Arthrobacter sp. ERGS1:01: one gene and its partner. The protein of the gene in region 1 binds, or shares a complex with, the protein of each later gene. Links are inferred from orthologs where the notes say so. Each region holds a gene or a part of one and is shown on either strand. Other genes may lie near its edges.

The links.
Region 2: the proteins of secY (region 1) and secA are in contact, whole or in part, in a crystal structure (PDB 3DIN), measured with the Thermotoga maritima proteins. The link is inferred for Arthrobacter sp. ERGS1:01 from one-to-one orthologs. Residues at the interface, in WP_004081795.1 of Thermotoga maritima: Glu108, Gly109, Glu110, Glu111, Ala236, Glu237, Arg238, Arg239, Ile240, Thr241, Ile242, Gln243, Tyr244, Ala245, Arg246, Arg247, Val248, Thr249, Gly250, Arg251, Arg252, Val253, Tyr254, Gly256, Ala257, Ser258, Thr259, Tyr260, Leu261, Pro262; in WP_004082002.1 of Thermotoga maritima: Glu261, Ala262, Arg263, Lys300, Ala301, Arg302, Thr303, Ile304, Ile305, Leu323, Tyr324, Asp325, Pro326, Val329, Ser330, Tyr333, Ile336, Lys340, Phe345, Val349, Glu363, Phe364, Tyr374, Ser375, Gly376, Gly377, Glu393, Ile395, Thr482, Ser483.

What each region holds. Positions count from the first base shown.
Region 1 is NZ_CP012479.1:3,252,001-3,262,266, reverse strand. What follows is about bases 4,627-7,461. They hold secY (preprotein translocase subunit SecY), read left to right. Parts: upstream 4,627-5,298; coding sequence 5,299-6,624; downstream 6,625-7,461. Other genes in these bases: map (type I methionyl aminopeptidase), read left to right, coding at 7,302-7,461; AL755_RS18680 (adenylate kinase), read left to right, coding at 6,630-7,190; rplO (50S ribosomal protein L15), read left to right, coding at 4,627-5,078. Outside these bases: rpsQ (30S ribosomal protein S17), read left to right, coding at 27-257; rplN (50S ribosomal protein L14), read left to right, coding at 954-1,322; rplX (50S ribosomal protein L24), read left to right, coding at 1,326-1,688; rplE (50S ribosomal protein L5), read left to right, coding at 1,685-2,269; rpsH (30S ribosomal protein S8), read left to right, coding at 2,355-2,753; rplF (50S ribosomal protein L6), read left to right, coding at 2,777-3,313; rplR (50S ribosomal protein L18), read left to right, coding at 3,316-3,687; rpsE (30S ribosomal protein S5), read left to right, coding at 3,714-4,391; rpmD (50S ribosomal protein L30), read left to right, coding at 4,391-4,603; more of rplO, read left to right, coding at 4,605-4,626; more of map, read left to right, coding at 7,462-8,138; AL755_RS18670 (glycerophosphodiester phosphodiesterase), read left to right, coding at 8,342-9,064; AL755_RS18665 (carbohydrate ABC transporter permease), read left to right, coding at 9,065-10,033; AL755_RS18660 (carbohydrate ABC transporter permease), read left to right, coding at 10,030-10,266. UniProt on the Escherichia coli protein: The central subunit of the protein translocation channel SecYEG. Consists of two halves formed by TMs 1-5 and 6-10.
Region 2 is NZ_CP012479.1:2,759,210-2,769,982, reverse strand. What follows is about bases 4,249-7,590. They hold secA (preprotein translocase subunit SecA), read left to right. Parts: upstream 4,249-4,612; coding sequence 4,613-7,390; downstream 7,391-7,590. Other genes in these bases: AL755_RS16440 (Rv3235 family protein), read right to left, coding at 7,463-7,590; AL755_RS16450 (winged helix-turn-helix domain-containing protein), read left to right, coding at 4,249-4,473. In the rest of the region: AL755_RS16465 (LpqB family beta-propeller domain-containing protein), read left to right, coding at 1-1,326; AL755_RS16460 (ComF family protein), read left to right, coding at 1,453-2,367; hpf (ribosome hibernation-promoting factor, HPF/YfiA family), read left to right, coding at 2,495-3,199; more of AL755_RS16450, read left to right, coding at 3,247-4,248; more of AL755_RS16440, read right to left, coding at 7,591-8,089; AL755_RS16435 (LysM peptidoglycan-binding domain-containing protein), read right to left, coding at 8,140-8,898; AL755_RS16430 (hypothetical protein), read left to right, coding at 9,025-9,621; AL755_RS16425 (helix-turn-helix domain-containing protein), read right to left, coding at 9,618-9,839; AL755_RS16420 (hypothetical protein), read left to right, coding at 10,156-10,728; AL755_RS16415 (AAA family ATPase), read left to right, coding at 10,734-10,773. UniProt on the Escherichia coli protein: Required for protein export, interacts with the SecYEG preprotein conducting channel.

The DNA of each region.
Region 1 (10,266 bases):
CTGTTGTCCGTAACGAGCGTAAGAAGATGCGTGGCTACGTTGTCTCCGACAAGATGGATAAGACCATCGTTGTTGAAGTTGAGGACCGTGTAAAGCACGCCCTCTACGGCAAGGTTCTGCGACGCAACAAGAAGATCAAGGCTCACGATGAAGAGAACAGCGCCGGCATCGGCGACCTGGTCATCATCAGCGAGACCCGCCCGCTCTCCGCAACCAAGCGTTTCCGCCTGGTTGAGATCGTAGAGAAGGCCAAGTAGTCCACTCGCGCACTTGTGCGCAGTGAGTTACTGAAAGTGTTGGGCCCGTTGCCACTTGTGGCGGCGGGCCCAACGTGCGTTTAACGCCCGACGCCGGCCGGCTCGGGTTGCTCGGGTGTCCGGCGAGGCGGGCGCCCGTGACCGCGCTTCGTGCGCTTATCGGCGCTTTGCCGGCTTGGCGGCGGGTTATATCCACCCTAGGAGTCGGAAAAGCGCGGTTGAGCGAGCTAGCCGCGGAAGGCCGGCGGAGGGAGTGGCGTTCTCGTAGGCGAGGTAAAGGAGACACTAAGGCCGCCCGCGGCCGTGTGTCGGATAGTTGCCGAGACAATGCGGCTTCCTCCGCCAGTATTGCCCGCGTATTGTGCCACAGCTAACGCCTGGGCGCCGGCTCCCACGTCGCGCCGGGTTACGCCGTCGTGCTAGGATTATCTATTGCTGCGCCTTTTCTGCGCCGCCGTTTTCGGTAGCGGCAGTGGGTGCGCAATTACCTCGTAAATGCTCGTGCCACTACAAACTGCCGTCCGGCAGTGGAGCAATCCACGCGAATCGGTGCGGAAAGTGCAGTTGGCATGAGGTATTTAGGCGTGTTTTGGCAAAATCCAGGCACGTCGAGAGACATCCCGAACAATACGTTCCGCAAGGCTTGTCCATAGATGGATTATGGCCAAGAACCGGCGCGACGAACAGGAGACACTAGTGATTCAGCAGGAGTCGCGGCTTAAGGTCGCCGACAACACGGGTGCCAAGGAAATCTTGACAATCCGCGTTCTCGGTGGATCTGGGCGCCGCTACGCAGGCATTGGCGACACCATTGTCGCTACCGTCAAGGATGCAATTCCCGGCGGAAACGTAAAGAAGGGTGACGTCGTCAAGGCTGTCATCGTTCGCACCAAGAAGGAACGCCGCCGTGCGGATGGTTCCTACATCAAGTTCGACGAGAACGCCGCTGTGCTTCTCAAGAACGACGGGGACCCCCGTGGAACCCGTATCTTCGGCCCGGTTGGCCGTGAACTTCGGGACAAGAAGTTCATGAAGATCATCTCGTTGGCTCCGGAGGTGCTGTAACTAATGGCAAAGATCAAGAAGGGTGACCTGGTTCAGGTCATCACAGGTGGCAAGGCCGAACGTGGCGGCGACCGTGGCAAGCAGGGCAAGGTCCTGAAGGTATACACCGAAACCAACCGCGTGTTGGTTGAAGGCGTAAACCGCGTCACCAAGCACACCAAGGCCGGTCAGACGGATCGTGGCACCAACACCGGTGGCATCGAAATCGTCGAGGCACCCATTCACATCTCCAACGTTGCTGTGGTGGACCCGTCCACCAAGAAGCCGACTCGCGTTGGCTACCGCATCGACACCGTAGAGCGCGATGGCCGCCAGCGTCAAGTACGCATCCGCGTTGCCAAGGCCTCGGGGAAGGATCTGGCATGAGCGCCGTAGTTGCAGAGAACACGCCCAAGGTCACGCCTCGCCTGAAGACCCGCTATGCAGCGGAAATCAAGGCGACGCTGGTTGAGGAATTTAAGTACGCGAACGTCAACCAGGTTCCGCGCCTGGTCAAGGTCGTTGTCAACATGGGTGTTGGAGATGCCGCCAAGGACTCCAAGATCATTGACGGCGCCGTCCGCGACCTCACCGCCATCACCGGCCAGAAGCCCCAGGTTTCCAAGGCCCGCAAGTCGATCGCACAGTTCAAGCTGCGCGAAGGCATGCCGATCGGTTGCCACGCCACGCTGCGTGGAGACCGCATGTGGGAATTCCTTGACCGCCTGGTCACGCTGGCACTGCCCCGTATCCGCGACTTCCGCGGCCTGAGCGGCAAGCAGTTCGACGGCAATGGTAACTACACCTTCGGTCTGACCGAACAGGTTATGTTCCACGAGATCGACCAGGATTCCATTGACCGCGTTCGCGGCATGGACATCACTGTCGTGACCACCGCCAAGACCGATGACGAAGGCCGCGCGCTGCTTAAGGCGCTTGGCTTCCCGTTCAAATCCGAAGATAACTAATCTACGTAAAAGGTCCGTTCGGCCCGTGCGCAAGTAATTGCGCGACGGGTGAAGGAAACCGTTACGAGGAAGGGCAAGCGCCCAAATGACAATGACAGATCCTGTCGCAGACATGCTTACGCGTCTGCGCAACGCAAACTCGGCACACCACGACACCGTGTCCATGCCGTTTAGCAAGCTCAAGGGCCACGTCGCCGACATCCTCAAGGCAGAGGGCTACATTGCTGCCTGGAAGGTTGAAGACGCCGAAGTTGGCAAGAAGATGACCATTGACTTGAAGTACGGTCCCAGCCGCGAGCGTTCAATCGCCGGCCTGCGCCGCATCTCCAAGCCCGGACTGCGCGTTTACGCGAAGTCCACCAACCTCCCCAACGTTTTGGGTGGGCTGGGTGTCGCCATCTTGTCGACGTCTTCCGGTCTGCTGACCGACCGCCAGGCTGCCAAGAAGGGCGTGGGTGGGGAAGTCCTCGCCTACGTCTGGTAGTAGAGAGAGAAGGGAAAGAACTTATGTCACGTATTGGACGTCTCCCCATCTCCGTGCCTGCCGGCGTCGAAGTCAAGGTTGAAGACAACCTGGTTTCCGTCAAGGGCCCGAAGGGAACGCTGGAGCACACTGTGCCCAGCCCCATCGCGGTTGCTCTCGAAGAGAACACCATCACGGTTACCCGCCCCAACGATGAGCGCTCCTCGCGTTCACTCCACGGCCTGACCCGTACCCTCATTGACAACCTGATCATCGGTGTCACCAAAGGCTACGAGAAGAAGCTGGAAATTGTTGGTACCGGTTACCGCGTAGTCGCCAAGGGCAGCAACCTGGAGTTCGCTCTGGGTTACAGCCACCCGGTTGTCGTTGAGGCACCCGAGGGCATCACACTGACTGTTGAGGGCCCCACTAAGCTCTCCGTGTCAGGCATTGACAAGCAGCAGGTGGGCGAAGTTGCTGCCAACATCCGCAAGCTGCGCAAGCCCGACCCCTATAAGGGCAAGGGCGTTCGTTACGCTGGCGAGATCATCCGCCGCAAGGTCGGAAAGGCTGGTAAGTAACCATGGCACTGTCCGTAAGAGGAAAGTCCAAGGCCGCAGCACGCGGCCGTCGTCACCTGCGCGTTCGCAAGCGCATCAGTGGCACCACCGTACGTCCGCGTCTGGTGGTCAACCGCTCCGCACGTCACATGTTTGTCCAGGTCATCGACGACACCCAGGGCCTGACCCTGGTGTCGGCATCGACGCTGGAAGCAGACATGCGCTCCTTCGACGGTGACAAGACCGCCAAGGCCAAGCGCATTGGTGAGCTCGTTGCCGAGCGCGCCAAGGCTGCAGGCATTGAAGCTGTTGTGTTTGACCGTGGCGGTAACCGTTACCACGGCCGTGTTGCAGCTGTCGCTGACGGCGCACGTGAAGGCGGTCTGGCACTGTGACCGAAAACATTAACAAGGAGAACACTGTGTCAGAAGCAACTGCCGCTGACGGTGCAGCCGCTAAGACTGAGACTGCAGCAGCCGACGGCGGCCGTGGCCGCGGTGGCCGCGACGGTGCTCGTGGAGGCCGCGAAGGCGGTCGCGACGGCGGCCGTGGCCGTGGGCGCGATGGTGGCCGCGAGGCCGAGAAGAACCAGTTCATCGAGCGCGTTGTTAACATCAACCGTGTTGCCAAGGTCGTCAAGGGTGGTCGTCGCTTCAGCTTCACCGCTCTCGTGATCGTCGGCGACGGCAACGGCCTGGTTGGCGTTGGCTACGGCAAGGCCAAGGAAGTACCCGCGGCAATCGCCAAGGGTGTTGAAGAAGCCAAGAAGACGATGTTCCGCGTACCGCTGATCGGCAAGACCGTTCCGCACCGTGTCCAGGGTGAAGCCGCTGCCGGCGTCGTCCTGCTGCGTCCGGCTGCTGCCGGTACCGGTGTTATCGCCGGTGGTCCGGTTCGCGCCGTACTGGAATGCGTTGGTGTCCACGATGTGCTTTCCAAGTCACTCGGTTCCTCCAACGCCATCAACATTGTTCACGCAACGGTTGATGCACTGAAGCGCCTGGAAGACCCCAAGGCTGTCGCGGCTCGCCGCGGCCTGCCCTTGGACGAGGTTGCTCCGGCCGTGCTGTTGCGCAATATGCAAAAGGCGGGTCTGTAATGACTACACCGAAGAACATCAAGGTTTCCGAGAACAAGCTGGAAATCACTCAGATCAGGGGCCTCGTTGGCGCCAAGCAGAACCAGAAGGACACCCTTCGCTCATTGGGTCTCAAGCGCATCGGTCACACCGTTGTCCGCTCGGCTGACGCAGTGACTGCAGGCATGGTCAACACGGTTCCGCACCTGATCAAGGTTGAGGAGACTAAGTAAAGTGGCTACTGAGAAGAACACTGTTGAAAAGCAGAACGCTCTGAAGGTTCACCACCTGCGTCCCGCGCCGGGCGCCAAGACGGCTAAGACCCGTGTTGGCCGTGGTGAGGGTTCCAAGGGTAAGACCGCCGGTCGCGGTACCAAGGGTACCAAGGCCCGCTACCAGATCAAGGCTGGCTTTGCCGGCGGCCAGCTGCCGCTGCACATGCGCCTGCCGAAGCTGCGTGGCTTCAAGAACCCGTTCCGCGTCGAGTTCCAGGTTGTCAACCTGGACAAGCTGAACGAGCTCTTCCCCGAGGGTGGCGTTGTCACCGTCGATGCACTGGTTGAGAAGGGCGCCGTTCGCAAGAACCAGCCCGTCAAGGTGCTGGGCACCGGCGACATCACCGTCAAGGTTGACGTCACCGCCCACGCATTCTCCACCAGCGCAGTGGAAAAGATCACTGCTGCAGGCGGAACCACCGTCGAACTGTAAAAAGTTCACAAATGCGCACATCTAGCGATTAGACTCTTGGTGGGTGGAGCTTATGCTCCGCCCGCCAGGGGTCTTTTGCGTATTTGAGTGAACGTGACTTTAGCCGGCGCTTTAGGCTCAAAATCGGTCACAGTTTCAGTGCGAGCCAGATCACCCACTAGAATCTTTCCTTGGGCTTCAATTGTGAACCCACCTTCATCACTACACATCAGGAGGACGCTTGCTTACCGCATTTGGCCGCGCCTTTCGCACGCCTGATCTGCGACGCAAGTTGTTGTTCACGCTGGGAATCATTGCAATCTTCCGCTTGGGTGCTTTCATTCCCTCGCCCGGAGTTGACTACCGTAACGTCCAACAGTGCGTGAACGCTGCAAACACAAGCGAAGGTCTTTACCAGCTTGTGAACTTGTTCAGCGGCGGCGCCTTGCTGCAGGTTTCCATTTTTGCCCTGGGAATCATGCCCTACATCACCGCGAGCATCATCGTCCAGCTCCTGCGCGTGGTCATTCCCCGCTTCCAGGAACTGCACCTTGAGGGTGCGCAGGGCCAGGGCCAGCTGACGCAGTACACGCGTTATTTGACCATCGCCCTCGGCCTGCTCAACGCCACCACCCTGGTGACCCTGGCCCGTTCCGGCCAGTTGTTCTCCGGCTGTGGCGCCGCAGGCAGCGCAACCCCGCTGATTCCCAATGACAGCCTGATCACGATCCTGCTGCTCATCATCACCTTGACCGCCGGCTCCGGTTTGATCATGTGGATGGGCGAGCTCGTCACCGAAAAGGGTGTCGGCAACGGCATGTCCCTGTTGATCTTCACGGCCATCGCCGCGCAGTTCCCCACCTCCCTGGGCGCCATCCTGAAGACCCAGGGCTGGGGCACCTTCCTGACCGTCATGGTCGTTGGCCTGGTCGTCGTCGCCCTCGTGGTGTTCGTCGAGCAGTCCCAGCGCCGTGTCCCGGTGCAGTACGCCAAGCGCATGATCGGCCGCCGCACCATGGGCGGCACCAGCACGTACATCCCGATCAAGGTCAACATGGCCGGTGTTATCCCGGTCATCTTCGCCTCCTCGATGCTGTACCTGCCGGCACTGCTGGCCCAGTTTGCCACGCCGAAGAACTCCACGAACATCCCCGGTTGGGTCGAGTGGATCAACAACTACCTCACGCGTGGCACGCACCCGATCTACATGCTCCTGTACTTCGCCCTGACCATCGGGTTTACGTACTTCTATGTCGCGATCACTTTCAACCCGGAAGAGGTCTCTGACAACATGAAGAAGTACGGTGGGTTCATTCCCGGCATCCGCGCCGGCAAGCCCACGCAGGACTACCTGCAGTACGTAATTTCACGCATCACCCTGCCGGGATCGCTGTACCTGGGCATCGTTGCCCTGATCCCGCTCATTGCCCTGGTCATGATTGGGGCAAACCAGAACTTCCCGTTCGGCGGTACCTCGATCCTGATTGTGGTGGGTGTCGGGTTGGAGACGGTCAAGCAGATTGATGCACAGCTCCAACAGCGCCACTATGAAGGGTTATTGCGATGACAAGAATGCTGATCATTGGACCTCCCGGTTCGGGTAAGGGAACGCAGGCTGAACGCATCTGCGTCGAACTTGGCATTGTTGCCATTTCCACGGGCGATATCTTCCGTGCCAACGTCAAGGGCGAAACACCCTTGGGCATCGAAGCGAAGAAGTACATCGACAACGGTGACTTCGTGCCGGACAGCGTGACCAACCGGATGGTGCGTGACCGGCTTTCCCAGGACGACGTCGCCAACGGCTTCCTGCTCGACGGTTACCCGCGCACCACGGCCCAGGTTGATGAGCTTGACGACATCCTCGGCACGGCCGGCGTCGTGCTCGACGTGGTGGTGCAGCTGACCGCCGACGACGAGGAACTCGTCAAGCGCCTCCTGGGCCGCGCCCAGGAGACCGGCCGCAGCGATGACAACGAAACCGTCATCCGGCACCGCCTGGACCTGTACCGCGAACAAACCGAGGTTGTGGTTGCCCGTTATGCGGAGCGCGGCATCCTTGCCAAGGTTGACGGGCTCGGGGACATGGACGACGTCACGGCACGCATCATGGACGCCATCAAGAACGTCTAGTTCGACACGTTTTATGAGCTGCGGCCTGCACCGCATGCCATGCTAGAAGGAGGGCTCCTTCCCGGTACCGGGGAGGGGCCCTCAAACATTCGTCAAGTGAAGGGACCCGTCATGGCGTTTGGCCAGCAACGGATTGAGTACAAAACCATCGACCAGATGCGCATCATGCATCGCAGCGGCCTCATCCTCGATGACGCCCTGAACCAGACGATCGCAGCCGTTGCACCGGGCGTCACGACCGCCGAGCTGGACGCCATCTTCGCAGGACTCCTGAAGAAGGCCGGCGCCACCTCCAACTTCCTGGGCTACTACGACTTCCCGGCCTCCATCTGCGCCTCCGTGAACGAGGAAGTGGTGCACGGCATCCCCGGCCCGCGCGTGCTCAAGGCCGGTGACATCATCTCGATCGACGGTGGCGCCATCGTGGAAGGCTGGCACTCCGATTCGGCGCGCACCACCATCGTCGGCGGCCCCGACGCGGAGGACCCCGCCGACCGGCGCCTCAGCGACATCACCGAGGAGAGCATGTGGCGCGGCATTGCCGCCATGGCCTCCGCCAAATACGTGGGCGACATTGGCGACGCCATCGACGAGTACGTCTCCTCCCAGCCCGGCACCCCGCTGGGCATCCTGGAGGACTACGTGGGCCACGGGATCGGCTCCGCCATGCACATGGCCCCCGACGTGCTGAACTACAGCTCCAAGCACCGCGGCCCCAAGCTCAAGCCCGGCATGTGCCTGGCCCTGGAACCCATGCTGGTGCGCGGCGGGCTCGAAACGAAGACCCTCAGCGACGACTGGACGGTTGTCACCACCGACAAGTCCCGCGCCGCGCACTGGGAACACTCCGTGGCAGTCCATGCCAAGGGGATCTGGGTGCTGACGGCGGCCGACGGCGGCGCGTCGCGCCTTGCGCCGCTCGGCGTCACCCCCGTGCCCCTGGGCTGAGCGAGGGTTCCACTCTTGTGCCCCGGTCCCGACGACTCTCGTCCGGACCGGGGCACAACTGTTTAAGTTGCGTTTCCCTGCCGTCCAGACGGTCGACACCCGGCGTGCTGTACTCGTCGGTAGCTTGGTCATGAACCCGTCGGGAACACCGCCAGCAAGGCGGAAAGTTCGGTAGCGGGAAGACCAATGAGGAGCACGCGGATATGCGTATCTATGCCCATCGGGGAGTCTCCGCACACCTTCCGGAAAACACCCTCGCCGCCTTCTCGAAGGCACTTGAGCTTGGCATCGACGGCATCGAACTGGACGTCTACCTGTCCGCGGACCGGGTTCCCGTGGTCATCCACGACGACACGGTTGACCGGACCACCAACGGCACCGGACCGATCTCCGACTTCACCGCCCGGGAACTTGGCCTGCTCGACGCCGGCGGCGCCCAGCACGTGCCCACCCTGGACGAGGTCCTGGCCCTTGCCGCCGGTAAGGCACGCGTCAACATCGAGCTCAAGGACGCCACCGCCGTCGCGACCGTCCTGGACGTGGTTGGCGCACACCCCGGGCTTGACTGGTTCGCGTCCTCGAGTGACTGGGATGCATTGGTCGAACTGGCCGGGCTGGCCCCGGACGGCGACTGCTATCCGACCACCCTGGGGCTCTCCCTTGAGCCGGGTGGCCCGGGCGGAGTGCGTGAGGCCATCGACTTTGCCCTGGCACATGGCGGCTCGGGAATTTCCATCTGGGAGGGATCGTTGGACGGGCCCGCCGTCGAGGACGTCCATGCCTGCGGCCTTGAGGTGTGGGCCTGGACCGTCAACGACCCCGGGCGGGCGCAGGAACTCACGGACCTTGGCGTTGACGCGCTCTGCACCGACGATCCCGAACTGATCCGCAGCGCCCTGCTCCCGTCCACCGCACCGGGCCGCTAGATGGCCACCTTGCAAGGAGCCCCGCGAGGCACCCGACGCGCGCCGTACGCCGGCACCCCGGGAACGCCCGCAAACCGCAGGAAAGGGGCCCTTTCGCCGAGGGCGCGCCGCGACGCGTGGGTGTTCCTCGCCCTGGCCCTGCCCAACCTGTTGCTGATCGCGTTCTTCACCTACCGGCCGCTGATCGCGAACATGTACTACTCCACCCTGGATTGGACGCTGGGATCCGCGGACGCCACAGTGGTGGGGCTGGGCAACTACCTTGAATTCTTCACCTCGGCGGATGCCCCGGCCGTGCTGGGCGCCACGGCGGTCTTCACGGTGGCCACCGTGGGCGGGTCCATGCTCCTGGGGATGCTCGTGGCCGTGGCACTGAATCAGAAGGTGCCCGGGCGCACCCTGGCCCGCTCCGCGGTGTTTGCCCCCTATGTGCTTTCCGGCGTGGGCGTGGGCATGGTCTGGCTGTTCATCTTCGATCCCGTCTACGGGGTGCTTTCCTGGGTGCTCCGCGGAATCGGCATGGCCAGCCCGCAGTGGATCAACGACCCCAAGCTCTCACTCGTCATGGTCATCATCGTGTACGTGTGGAAGAACCTGGGCTACTGCGCCGTGGTCTATCTTGCCGGCCTGCAGTCGATGCCCCAGGACGTCATGGAGGCCGCCGCGCTCGACGGCGCCGGCCCGTTCCGGCGGTTCCGCTCGGTGACGTTCCCGTTGCTATCACCCACCACCTTCTTCCTGCTCATCACCACGCTGCTGGGCTCCCTGCAGGCCTTCGACATCATCAAGATCATGACGCCCACCGGCAACGGCACCGGCACGCTGATCTTCGAGGCCTACCTGCAGGCGTTCGGCGCCTACAACCGGGCCGGCTACTCGGCGGCCATCTCCGTGGTGCTGTTCGTGCTGTTGCTGATCATGACGGGGCTGCAACTGCGGTTCGTCGAACGAAAGGTGCACTACGCATGAGCACCAAGACCGCCACTGCCGCCACCACTGCCCAAGCCAAGGCGGGGCGCGCCAACACGGCGCAGGCCGGCACGGGCCGGGCCGGTAAGGGCCACCCCGCGCCACGGCGCCGGAACCATCCGCTGTCCCCGGGGAACCTCTCCCGCACCATCGCCACCAGCTACCTGCCGCTGATCCTGGCAACGCTCGTGGTGGTGGCCCCGCTGGCCTGGATGGTGCTGTCCTCGCTCAAG
Region 2 (10,773 bases), 490 kb from region 1 along the record:
GCGACGGGGGTGCTGACCCCGGCCGCGGCCAATGCCAAGGAAACCATCGAGATGAAGCTTGTCCAGGTGGGAGGCCAGTGGCGCATCAGCGAAACCCCCGACGGCGTGCTGCTGGCGGACGCAAACTTCCAGACCCTTTTCAGCCCCGTTTCCCTGTACTTCTATGACCCCACCTTCACCTACGGCGTGCCCGACGTGAGATGGCTGACGGCGCGGTCTTCGCGGGCGTCCACCGCCATCGTCAAGGCCATGCTGGGCGGCCCGGCACCGTACCTGAAGGGCGCCGTGGTGAGCGCCTTCCCCAGCGGCATTTCGCTGGAACGCGACTCCGTGCCGGTGAACAACGGTGTGGCGAAGGTGGGCCTCGTGGCGCAGCCCTTGTTGGAGACAAGCGTGCGCCAGCGCCAACAAATGCGCGCGCAGCTGCTGGTCACCATGCAAAAGGCGCTCAACACCGTCACCGACGTCCAGTTCCTCGCCGATGACCGGGAGGTGGACATGGGAGGCTCCTCCGATTCTGTCCCGCCCATGATCATCGACAACCCGGTGCCGTCCACCCAGGTGGCGTTGTCCAAAAACGAACTGGTCAACTTCGACGGAACCCAGATTTCCGCCATCGCCAACGTTGGCCCGATCGCCGATCTGGCACCCTCGGCGCCCGCGGTGTCGTACTCGGGCAAGCAGTACGCGTTCCTTTCAAGCGGCGGAAACCGCATCTACAGTGTGGCCGCCGGCCGGTCGCCGGCCACGGCGATTTCGGGCGTGGCGCTCACGCCGCCGTCGTTCGCGCCCAACGGCTGGTTGTGGTCGGCGGAGGGCGACGGCTCCGGGACGGTGATGGCCATCAACGCGACCAACGGCGTCAAGGACGTCACCCCGGTGGTGCTGACGGTTCCGTGGCTGGTGGGCCGGCACGTGACCACGCTGCGCATTTCCCGGGACGGCACCCGCGCCCTGGTCATCTCCGACGCCGGGGGAGAGACCCAGGTGTCCGTCACGGGCATCGTGAAGGCCGGCGAGGCTCCCAAGGAGCTGACCGCGCCGATCACGCTCCCGCAGGCCGGAACGCCAACCCTGGGCGTCTGGGTGGGCGACACAAGCGTCGCCGTCATGGAGCCGTCGGCAACCCTGCCCGTCGCGATCGACGTCCTTGACCTGACCCGGGACCCCGTGTCGCTGAGTGAGCTCATGGGCATTGAATGGCTCAGTGCCGGGTCCGGGGTCCGCAACGTGCACGCGCAAAGCGCCACCGAGCTGTTCACGCTCATCGGCAACAACTGGGAGGTCTCCACCAAGGGCCTGCGGCAGGCGTCCTTCGCCGGCTAGGGTTCCCGGCCTGCCGTTGGGCCATCCGTTGGCAACCTCCCTCCACAGCCCAGGCGTGTCGATGCGTCGTGCACAAGTTGCCCTGTCCCCGCTGACGACGGCGGCGCTCGGGCGGATCCTTGAACCATGGATGCAAAGCAGCGGCACCCCGGGGTCCGGGACGCTCCCGGCACCGGTGCCGGCCGCCACCGCGGCACGGCCGGTACGTGGCGGGCTCGGACAATGCTCTGGTGGGCTGACGCCTGGCGGGAGTTCCAATTCCTGGTGATGCCCGCCGAATGCGTCGTGTGCGGGTGCGACGACGCGGCCCTGTGCGCGCCGTGCGCAGCCGCGTTGCGGCGGCAGACCCGGACACCGTTTCGGGCCGAACACGGTGCCGATGCGCTGATGAGCATCTTCGGGCACGCCCTCCTGCCCGTGGTGGCAAGCGGCGAGTACCGGGACGGGCTGTCGGCGGCCATCCTGGCGTTCAAGAATCACGGCCGCACCGAACTTGGACCGGTACTGGGCCGCTGCCTGGCTCGCGGGATTGCGGCCCTGCCGGAGTACGTCCCGGGCACCCGGGGCCGCCCGCTTGTCCTGGTGCCCGTCCCGAGCACGGGAACGGGGTGGCGCCGTCGCGGCTACGACCCCGTCGCGGTGCTCCTGCGGGCGCTGGAGCGCGAGCGCAGGTTGCCGGCCGGCGTGTCGGTGGCACCCCTCCTGGGCGTGAAGATCCGGCTGCCATGGCACCGGCACCACCAGAAGGGACTGGGCCGCGCCGCACGGCGCGCAAACGTCCGTAACACAATGCATATCAGGGGCCGGCCGCTGATGTTTTTTCGGCCCCCGGCGACCATTGCGGGGGCCTATGTGGTGGTGGTTGACGACGTCCTCACCACGGGGTCAACCGTGCGCGAAGCGGCTCAAACACTGGAAAACGCGGGGGCCCTGGTGTGCGGCGAGGTGGTCCTGGCGGTGGCCGGGGCGCCGGCTTCGGATGCCGGTGAAGCACCGTTCCCAAGACGCGCCGAAAATAGTTTTGCCGCAAAAGATGAATAAACGGATGCGGTGAACTAACGTGAGTGAACGGGTACCTCTTTCGAGGGGAAACCACCCGTCGGCGGCCAGGAGCGTAGCTTGGATTGCTAGCCGGCCGCCGTGTCACCGAAGTTATTTGGAGGGCACCATGGAGTTCATGATCAGCGGTCGCAACCTGAGTGTTTCAGACCGTTTCCGCGAATACGCCGGCGAGAAGCTCGCGAAGATCGAACAGCTGGCCAACAAGGTCCAGCGGGTTGACGTGAAGGTCTCCAAGGAGACCAAGTCCCGTACTGCAGAGTCCCCCCTCACGGTGGAGCTGACCGTTGTGGGCCGCGGCCCGGTAATCCGCGCGGAGGCAGCAGCCGCGGACAAGTTCGCTGCTTTTGACCTGGCCTACGGAAAGCTTTTGGAGAGGCTGCGCAGGGCCAAGGACAGGAAGAAGGTCCACCACGGACGGCACGCCCCCGTCGCCGTGAACGAAGCCACAGGATCGCTGACTCCCGTCAGCAGTTCCGAGCCGATCTACGCGCAGAGCGCGCCGGCCGCCGTGGAGGAAAAGTCTCCCTACGACATTGAAAACGACATCCCGGCAGGAGATTCGCCGGTGCTGATCCGCCGGAAGGTGTTCCCGGCCGCCGCACTGACCCTCGATGACGCCGTCGACAACATGGAATTGGTCGGTCACGACTTCTACCTGTTCATCGACTCCTCCTCCGGCATCCCGTCAGTGGTCTACCGCCGTCGCGGGTGGACGTACGGAGTCATCTGCCTGGATCCCAATGTGGAGAACGCCGAAGGGGCCGAGGAAATCTCCGCCTACCGTTCGCCGGATGAGCCGGCCCGCGTGTAATGTCTACGCAGATGCGTAAGCGTGAAAGAGCCTAAGGAGCCACAAACATGGGTGCAAGCCTGAGCCTGTCACAGGCCCGGCGAATTGCACTCGGCGCCCAGGGACTTGCAGGAGTCCGGCCCACCCAACCCGTCAGTGCACGGGTGGTGGGCCGGACTTTTGCGCAACTACAGCTGGTGCAGATCGACTCCGTCAACATCGTGGCCCGCAGCCACTTCCTGCCGTTCTTCTCCAGGCTCGGCGACTACGACCGCGACATCCTTTCCACCCTGGCCGGCACCGCCCCACGGAAGATGATGGAATATTGGGCCCATGAGGCGAGCTTCATCCGGCCCGACCATTTTCATGACCTCAAAATGTGGCAGAACCGCCAATGGGTGGGTGGCGGAAACCTTGACCCGGCGCTGCGGGCCTCGCTCGAGGAACAAATCCTGTCCCTGCTGGCGCACAGCCGTCCGCTGACCGCCCGTGAAGTCAAGGAACGGATTGGCCATGAAGAGGTCAAGAACACGGACGAATGGGGCTGGAACTGGAGCGCCGTCAAACGCACCCTCGAAGGCCTTTTTGAACGCGGCGTGGTGGGCGCCGCCTCCCGCAACGAGCAATTTGAGCGCCGCTACTCACTCGTGGACAAGGTCCTGCCGCCGGCGCTGCGGCTGGCTCCGGGGGACGACGCCGACCCGCAGCTGAAACAAGACGCAGTGGACCGGCTCATCGAGGCCGCGGCCCGGGCGCACGGCATCGGCACGTCGCGGTGCTTTGCCGACTACTTCCGGCTCCCGCACAAGGAAGCCGCCGCCGCAGTGGCCCGGCTCGTGGACGACGGCGTCCTGGCGCCGGTCACCGTGACCGGCTGGGCTGCGCAGACGTACCTGCATGCGAGTGCCAAAATCCCGCGCCGGGCCCAGGGCCGGGCGCTGCTGAGCCCCTTCGATTCCCTTGTGTTTGAGCGGCGGAGGCTCCTGGAGTTGTTCAATTTCCACTACCGGCTGGAAATCTACACTCCGGCAGCCCAACGAAAATTTGGATATTACGTCCTGCCATTTCTGCTGGGCGAGAACATGGCCGCCCGGGTGGACCTGAAAGCGGACCGGCAGGCCGGCCGGCTCCTGGTCAGGGGCGCCTTCGCCGAACCGGACGCCCCGGCCGAAACCGCGGCCGAGCTGGCCGAGGAGTTGGCGCTGATGGCAGGATGGCTGGGACTCGAAGACGTCGTCGTGCTTCCCCACGGGGACCTCGCCGCGGCACTGGGCCGCGAGGTGGGACACCGCTGACGGTAACGGCATACGGGCAGTCACCAGCGGACTCCCAGCCAAAACCACGCCGGGCATGCAAGACTGGACGTTTGGTGTGCGTCTTCTCACGTAGACTAAACACGCCACTTTTAGGCAGCCATAGATTGGGAGCAATTTCGTGCCATCACTTCTTGAGCGGGTCCTTCGAACAGGCGATCGCAAGACGCTCAAACGACTCACCGTGCTCGCAGACGCCATTGATTCGCTGGAGGATTCTTTCCAAACCTTCACCGACGCTGAGCTGCGTGAAGAAACGGAAAAGCTGAAGCTGCGCCACAAGGACGGCGAGACGCTCGATGACCTGCTGCCCGAGTCCTTCGCCGCCGTGCGCGAAGCATCCTCGCGCACCCTGGGCCTGCGCCACTTCCGTGTCCAGCTCATGGGTGGTGCCGCCCTGCACCTGGGCAACATTGCCGAAATGAAGACCGGTGAGGGAAAGACCCTGGTCGCCACGGCGCCGGCATTCCTGAACTCGCTCGGCGGCAATGGCGTCCACGTGGTCACGGTCAACGACTACCTGGCCCAGTACCAGTCCGAGCTCATGGGACGCGTGTTCCGCTTCCTGGGCCAGACCAGCGGCTGCATCCTCTCCAACCAGGACCCGTCCGTGCGCCGGCTCCAGTACGCCGCGGACATCACCTACGGCACGAACAACGAGTTCGGCTTCGACTACCTGCGCGACAACATGGCCTGGAGCAAGGACGAGCTCGTCCAGCGCGGCCACAACTTTGCGATCGTCGATGAAGTCGACTCGATCCTCATCGACGAGGCCCGTACCCCGCTGATCATCTCCGGCCCGGCCTCCGGCGACGCCAACCGCTGGTACGGCGAATTCGCCAAGGTGGTCCTGCGCCTGGACAACGAGACCGACTACGAGGTCGACGAGAAGAAGCGCACCGTCGGCGTCCTCGAAAACGGCATCGAAAAGGTCGAGGACTACCTGGGCATTTCCAACCTGTACGAGTCCGCCAACACGCCGCTCATCGGCTTCCTGAACAACGCCATCAAGGCCAAGGAACTGTTCAAGCGCGACAAGGACTACGTCATCATGGACGGCGAGGTGCTGATCGTTGACGAGCACACCGGCCGCATCCTGGCCGGGCGCCGCTACAACGAAGGCATGCACCAGGCCATCGAGGCGAAGGAAGGGGTGGAGATCAAGGCCGAGAACCAGACCCTGGCCACCGTGACCTTGCAGAACTACTTCCGCCTGTACGACAAACTCTCCGGCATGACCGGTACCGCCGAGACCGAGGCCGCCGAATTCATGGGCACCTACTCCCTCGGCGTGGTCCCGATCCCCACGAACAAGTCCATGCAGCGCAAGGACCAGTCCGACCTCGTCTACAAGAACGAGATCGTCAAGTTCGACGCCGTCGTTGAGGACATTGCCGAACGCCACGAAACCGGCCAGCCCGTCCTGGTGGGTACCACCAGCGTCGAGAAGAGCGAATACCTCTCCAAGAAGCTGTCCGAAAAGGGCATCAAGCACGAGGTCCTCAACGCCAAGAACCACGCCCGTGAAGCGGCGATCGTGGCCCAGGCCGGACGCCGCGGCGCCGTCACCGTCGCCACCAACATGGCCGGCCGCGGTACCGACATCATGCTCGGCGGCAACGCCGAATTCAATGCCGTCGCCGCGCTGGCCGCCAAGGGCCTGGATCCCGAGGAAACCCCGGAGGAGTACGAGGCCGCCTGGCACGAAGCCTTCGAGGCCGCCAAGGACGCCGTCAAGGACGAACACGAGGCTGTCCTGGAAGCCGGCGGCCTGTACGTGCTGGGTACCGAACGGCACGAATCCCGCCGCATCGACAACCAGCTCCGCGGCCGTTCCGGACGCCAGGGCGACCCGGGTGAATCCCGCTTCTACCTGTCCCTGACGGACGATTTGATGCGTTTGTTCAACTCCGGTGCCGCCGAGCGCCTCATGTCCCGATCCTCCATGCCCGACGACGTCGCGCTGGAATCAAAGCTCGTCTCCAAGGCGATCGCCTCCGCCCAGGGACAGGTCGAGGCCCGCAACGCCGAACAGCGCAAGAACGTGCTCAAGTACGACGACGTCCTCAACCGCCAGCGCGAAGCCATCTATGGCGACCGCCGCCGGATCCTCGAGGGCGACGACCTGCACGAGAAGGTCCAGTTCTTCCTCGAGGACACCGTGAACGAAATCATCGAAGCCGCGATTGCCGAAGGGCACCCCGGCGACTGGGACTTCAACACGCTGTGGACCAACCTGCGCACCATCTACCCGGTTGCCGTGACCCCGGACGACCTTGCCGAGGAAGCCGGCGGACCCGGCCGCATCACCGCCGAAATGCTCAAGACCGAACTGCTCTCCGACGCCCAGGTGGCCTACCGCGAGCGTGAGGCCGCGCTCGGCTCGGAAACCATGCGCGAACTCGAACGCCGCGTGGTGCTCTCCGTCGTCGGCCGCAAATGGCAGGAACACCTCTACGAGATGGACTACCTGAAGGAAGGCATCGGCCTGCGGGCCATGGCCCAGCGCGACCCCCTGGTCGAATACCAGCGCGAAGGCTTCGAGATGTTCCAGTCCATGATGGCCGCCATCCGTGAGGAGAGCGTCGGCTTCCTGTTCAACCTCGAGGTCCAGGTCGAAAACGCACCGGAGACCGCCGTGGGCGTCGTCGCCGAAGCTCCCGCCGGCCTTATGGACCGGGTTGCCGGAGCATCCGAGGCCGACCACAACCACACCGGACCGCGGATCACCGCGCCCGGCCTGGAGGAGCCGGCCAAGCCGGCCCAGTTGCAGTTCACCGCACCGGACGCACAGGGTGACGCCGAAACGCACGTTGAACGCCGCTCCAGCGGTGACGGCCTCCCGCCGTCCGCCAAGCGCGCCGGCAACAAGACTGCGAAGAAGAAGAAAAAGCGCTGACCCAAGCCTGACTTAGGTGCCAAACAGCAAAAGAGCGGTCCGCTTGCGGGCCGCTCTTTTGCGTCCCCGGCGTCAGCCGATCTGCAGGGCCGTGACCTTCCACGTGCCGTGGCTTTCCTCGAACCGCATGGCGATGGCGCGGAACCGGGTCTTGTCGGCAATGACGACGTTTGTCTCGTAGATGCCGGGTGCAACTGCGCTGGCGTGGATGGAATGCACCACCGGCTGGTGGTGCAGGGTACGGACGTTCCCATCCGAATCCGCGTGGCTTTGATGGCGGCTCTGGACCTGGCACGCCTGTGCGTAAAGTCGGGCCCGGGTGGTCAGGGCGTTGAAGCACCTGATGTCCAGCCACCGGGAGAGCTGCTGGACCGAACGGACGCCGCTGAGCACCTCCAGGGCGGCCAGGGCGATCGTTCGGGTCATCTCCGTCAGGAGCGCCCGCTCCGAGGCCATGGGATCCAGGGCGCGTGCAGCTTCGGGCCCTGACCCAGCCGCCGGGCCGGCCTGTTCAGCCGGGCCCGTCACGGCGCCGTCGGCCTGTTCCGCGAGCCGGCCCGCGCCGGGACGTTGGCGCATCTTCACCACGGTCCCAAACGAATCCGCGGCCGTGCTCCCCGCGGCCTGGACAGCGGGCGCCGGCCGGGTGGTCAGCGGGGGAAGCCCGGAGGCTGCGGCAGGTATGGCAATGATGCTCATGACGTTCTCCTTTGAACCGTTCAGTAATCGATGGTGGATCCGTGGCCGGGCTAACCTGCCGGGGCGTGCAGCACCTGCCCGGGCAGGATGACGTTTGGATCGGCGCCGATGACGCCGCGATTGACCCGGTACCATTCGGGCCAGGCCTGGGCCACCTCCACATCGCTGGCGTATGGACCCAGGGCGGCAGCCACGATGGACCACAGGCTGTCACCGCCCTGCACCACCACGGGGTCGCCGCCGTCGATTGCCGGGGCCGGCTGGCGTGTGGCCGGCCGTGCCAGGGCGCCGGGATCCGCCGCAGGGGCCTGTGGGGTCCACGCAGGGTCGACCGGCTTTTGAGGTGCGGGAGACGTAACGGCAGGCCCTTTGGCTGTTGGTGACGGGGCCGGGTGCAGCGGGGCGGCCGCGACGGATTCGGCATGCCAGAGCGGATCAATCGGGCCGACGGGGGACGCGGCCAGGGCCAAGGGGGCGGACAACAGATTCAGGCCCAGGACCGCGGCGGCCAGGCGGCGCATGAATGCCGGCGACCAAAGGGCGGCGGCGGAGGCGATCCGGCCCTTCCCGTGAAGGGCCGCAACGGTGGAAACAACGGCACACGCCATGGCCAGCAGCCACCACAGGGCTACGGCAATGCCGGTGCCGGCGGCCAGGGCGCCGATGGCCTCGTCCATTTCCAACGGCCCGGCGAAGCTGCCGCCGGAAAAGCGGAGCCGCAGTACGCTGGCCCCGGCAAACACCAGGGAGGCCCCCAAGAGGAGGATCGCCGCGGTCATGCCCGCATCCGCTCCGGTCTGGCGTTTCATGACCTCACCCCTTTTTGATGTGTTTAGACATCGTTTGATCTTCTTAGATGGTCTATAAATTATTTTGAACCCGGATAGTTGTGGTTGTCCATACCTTTTGGTGAAGCTGTGGATAGCTGTTTCCTGTTGACCGGGCCACCGTTCGCGGCCTACCGTGGCGACATGCGATGGGACGCACTTTTTGGGGATCTGGACGCCCAGTGGCATGCCGCGACGCAGCAGGACCTCGAACGCGAAGTCAACGAACTTTCCCGGGTCGAATCGGCGCAGGCCACCCTGGCGGACGCCCTGCGCGGCGCCCTGGGACGGGAGATTTCAGCGGTCGCACGCAACGGCGTCGCCCATCACGGGCAACTTCAGAGGGTTGAGGCGCAGTGGGTCCTGTTGGGTGACGGGGCGAGGTCGGTCATCCTGCCCATCCACAAATTGCTGCGGGTCCAGGGCCTGGACGGTGCCCGGGTGCCGGCGTCCGGGCGGCTGCGCCACACCCTGGCTGCAGCCCTGCGGGTATTGGCCAGGAACCGGGCCGTGGTGCTTCTTGAACTTGATTCGCTGCAACCCACCCGGGTGCGCGGCGTCCTGGACCAGGTCGGCGCGGACTTTGTGGTGGTCATGCAATTGGCCGACGGCGTGGGCCGGGGCAGGGACAACATGCAGGGCAGCGTCGTCCTCCCGCAGGACGGCCTGCTGTCCATCATGTCCTCGGCGGAGAATGAACTCTAGACGCTGCGTTCGCTGCTGTTCTCCGCCGCCAGCATGGCCCGGGCCGCCGCGTGGCGGTCTTCGATGAACTGATCAAACTTGGCCGCGTCAACACGCCACTGGCCGCGACCGCCAATTTGGAATGCGGGGAGTTCGCCACTGTGCACCAGCCCGTAACAGGCCGCCGCGGAGATTTGCAGTTGTTCGGCCACGTCGGCCAGGGTCAGGAATCTTGGCATGTCTAAAGTATCCTCCCGTTTGACCCGATTTGCAGCAGTTATCCACCGTTTGTCCGTGCCGGTTCCCGGAAACTGTTCCGTGCTGTGTTGTCCACAGATTTCCGCCATTTCGCGCCGGGGTCTTTTCCCCGGCACGGATCGGCGGTAGAACTATGAGCATTGCGGTCCATGCCGTGGGGGAGAACACCCATACCCAACCGTCGGCACTGCGTCCAGGGCGCTCCGGGACCCGGCGGTGGGAGGAACGATGGGCATGGATGCGCCGGCACGGTCGGCCCGCTTGGGAAAGCCGTCATGGAAGGACCCTCGGTTGTTTGTGGGGGTGCTGTTGGTTTTGGCCTCGGTGGCGTCGGTCGTGGCCCTCGTGGGCGGCGCGGACAAGACGGCGCCCATGTACGTGGCCAGGGACGGCCTGGTGGTGGGACAGCCCGTCACCGAGGACTCCTTCAATATCGTCCAGGTGCGCCTTGGCGACGTCAACGGCAAGTACCTTGGCCCCGCCCAAAAACTGCCCGGGCACGCCGTGGCCGTGCGGATGGTGCCGGCCGGGGAGCTGGTATCCGTGTCAAGCATTGGCGGAACCGACGCGCTGGACCGCAAACCGGTGTCGGTGACGGTGACCGAACCGCTGCCCAAGGAGGTGGTGGTGGGCTCCCACGTGGACGTGTGGGTTGCCCTGCCGGATGAGCGCAACGGCTTCAAGGAACCGGTGCTCATGCTGCCGGGCGTTGAGATTGCCGCGTTGACGTCGTCGTCCTCAAGCCTGAGCTCCACCAGGAGCACGCAATTGATGGTGTTGGTGAAGGATGCGCAGATGCCCAAGTTCCTCGGCGCCGTGGCCAATAAGGCCAAGGTCTCGGTGGTCTGGAATCCGGGCGCCGCACAATGAACCCCGTGACGGTTGTGAGCGTCGGGGACACCCCGGAGCAGGCGA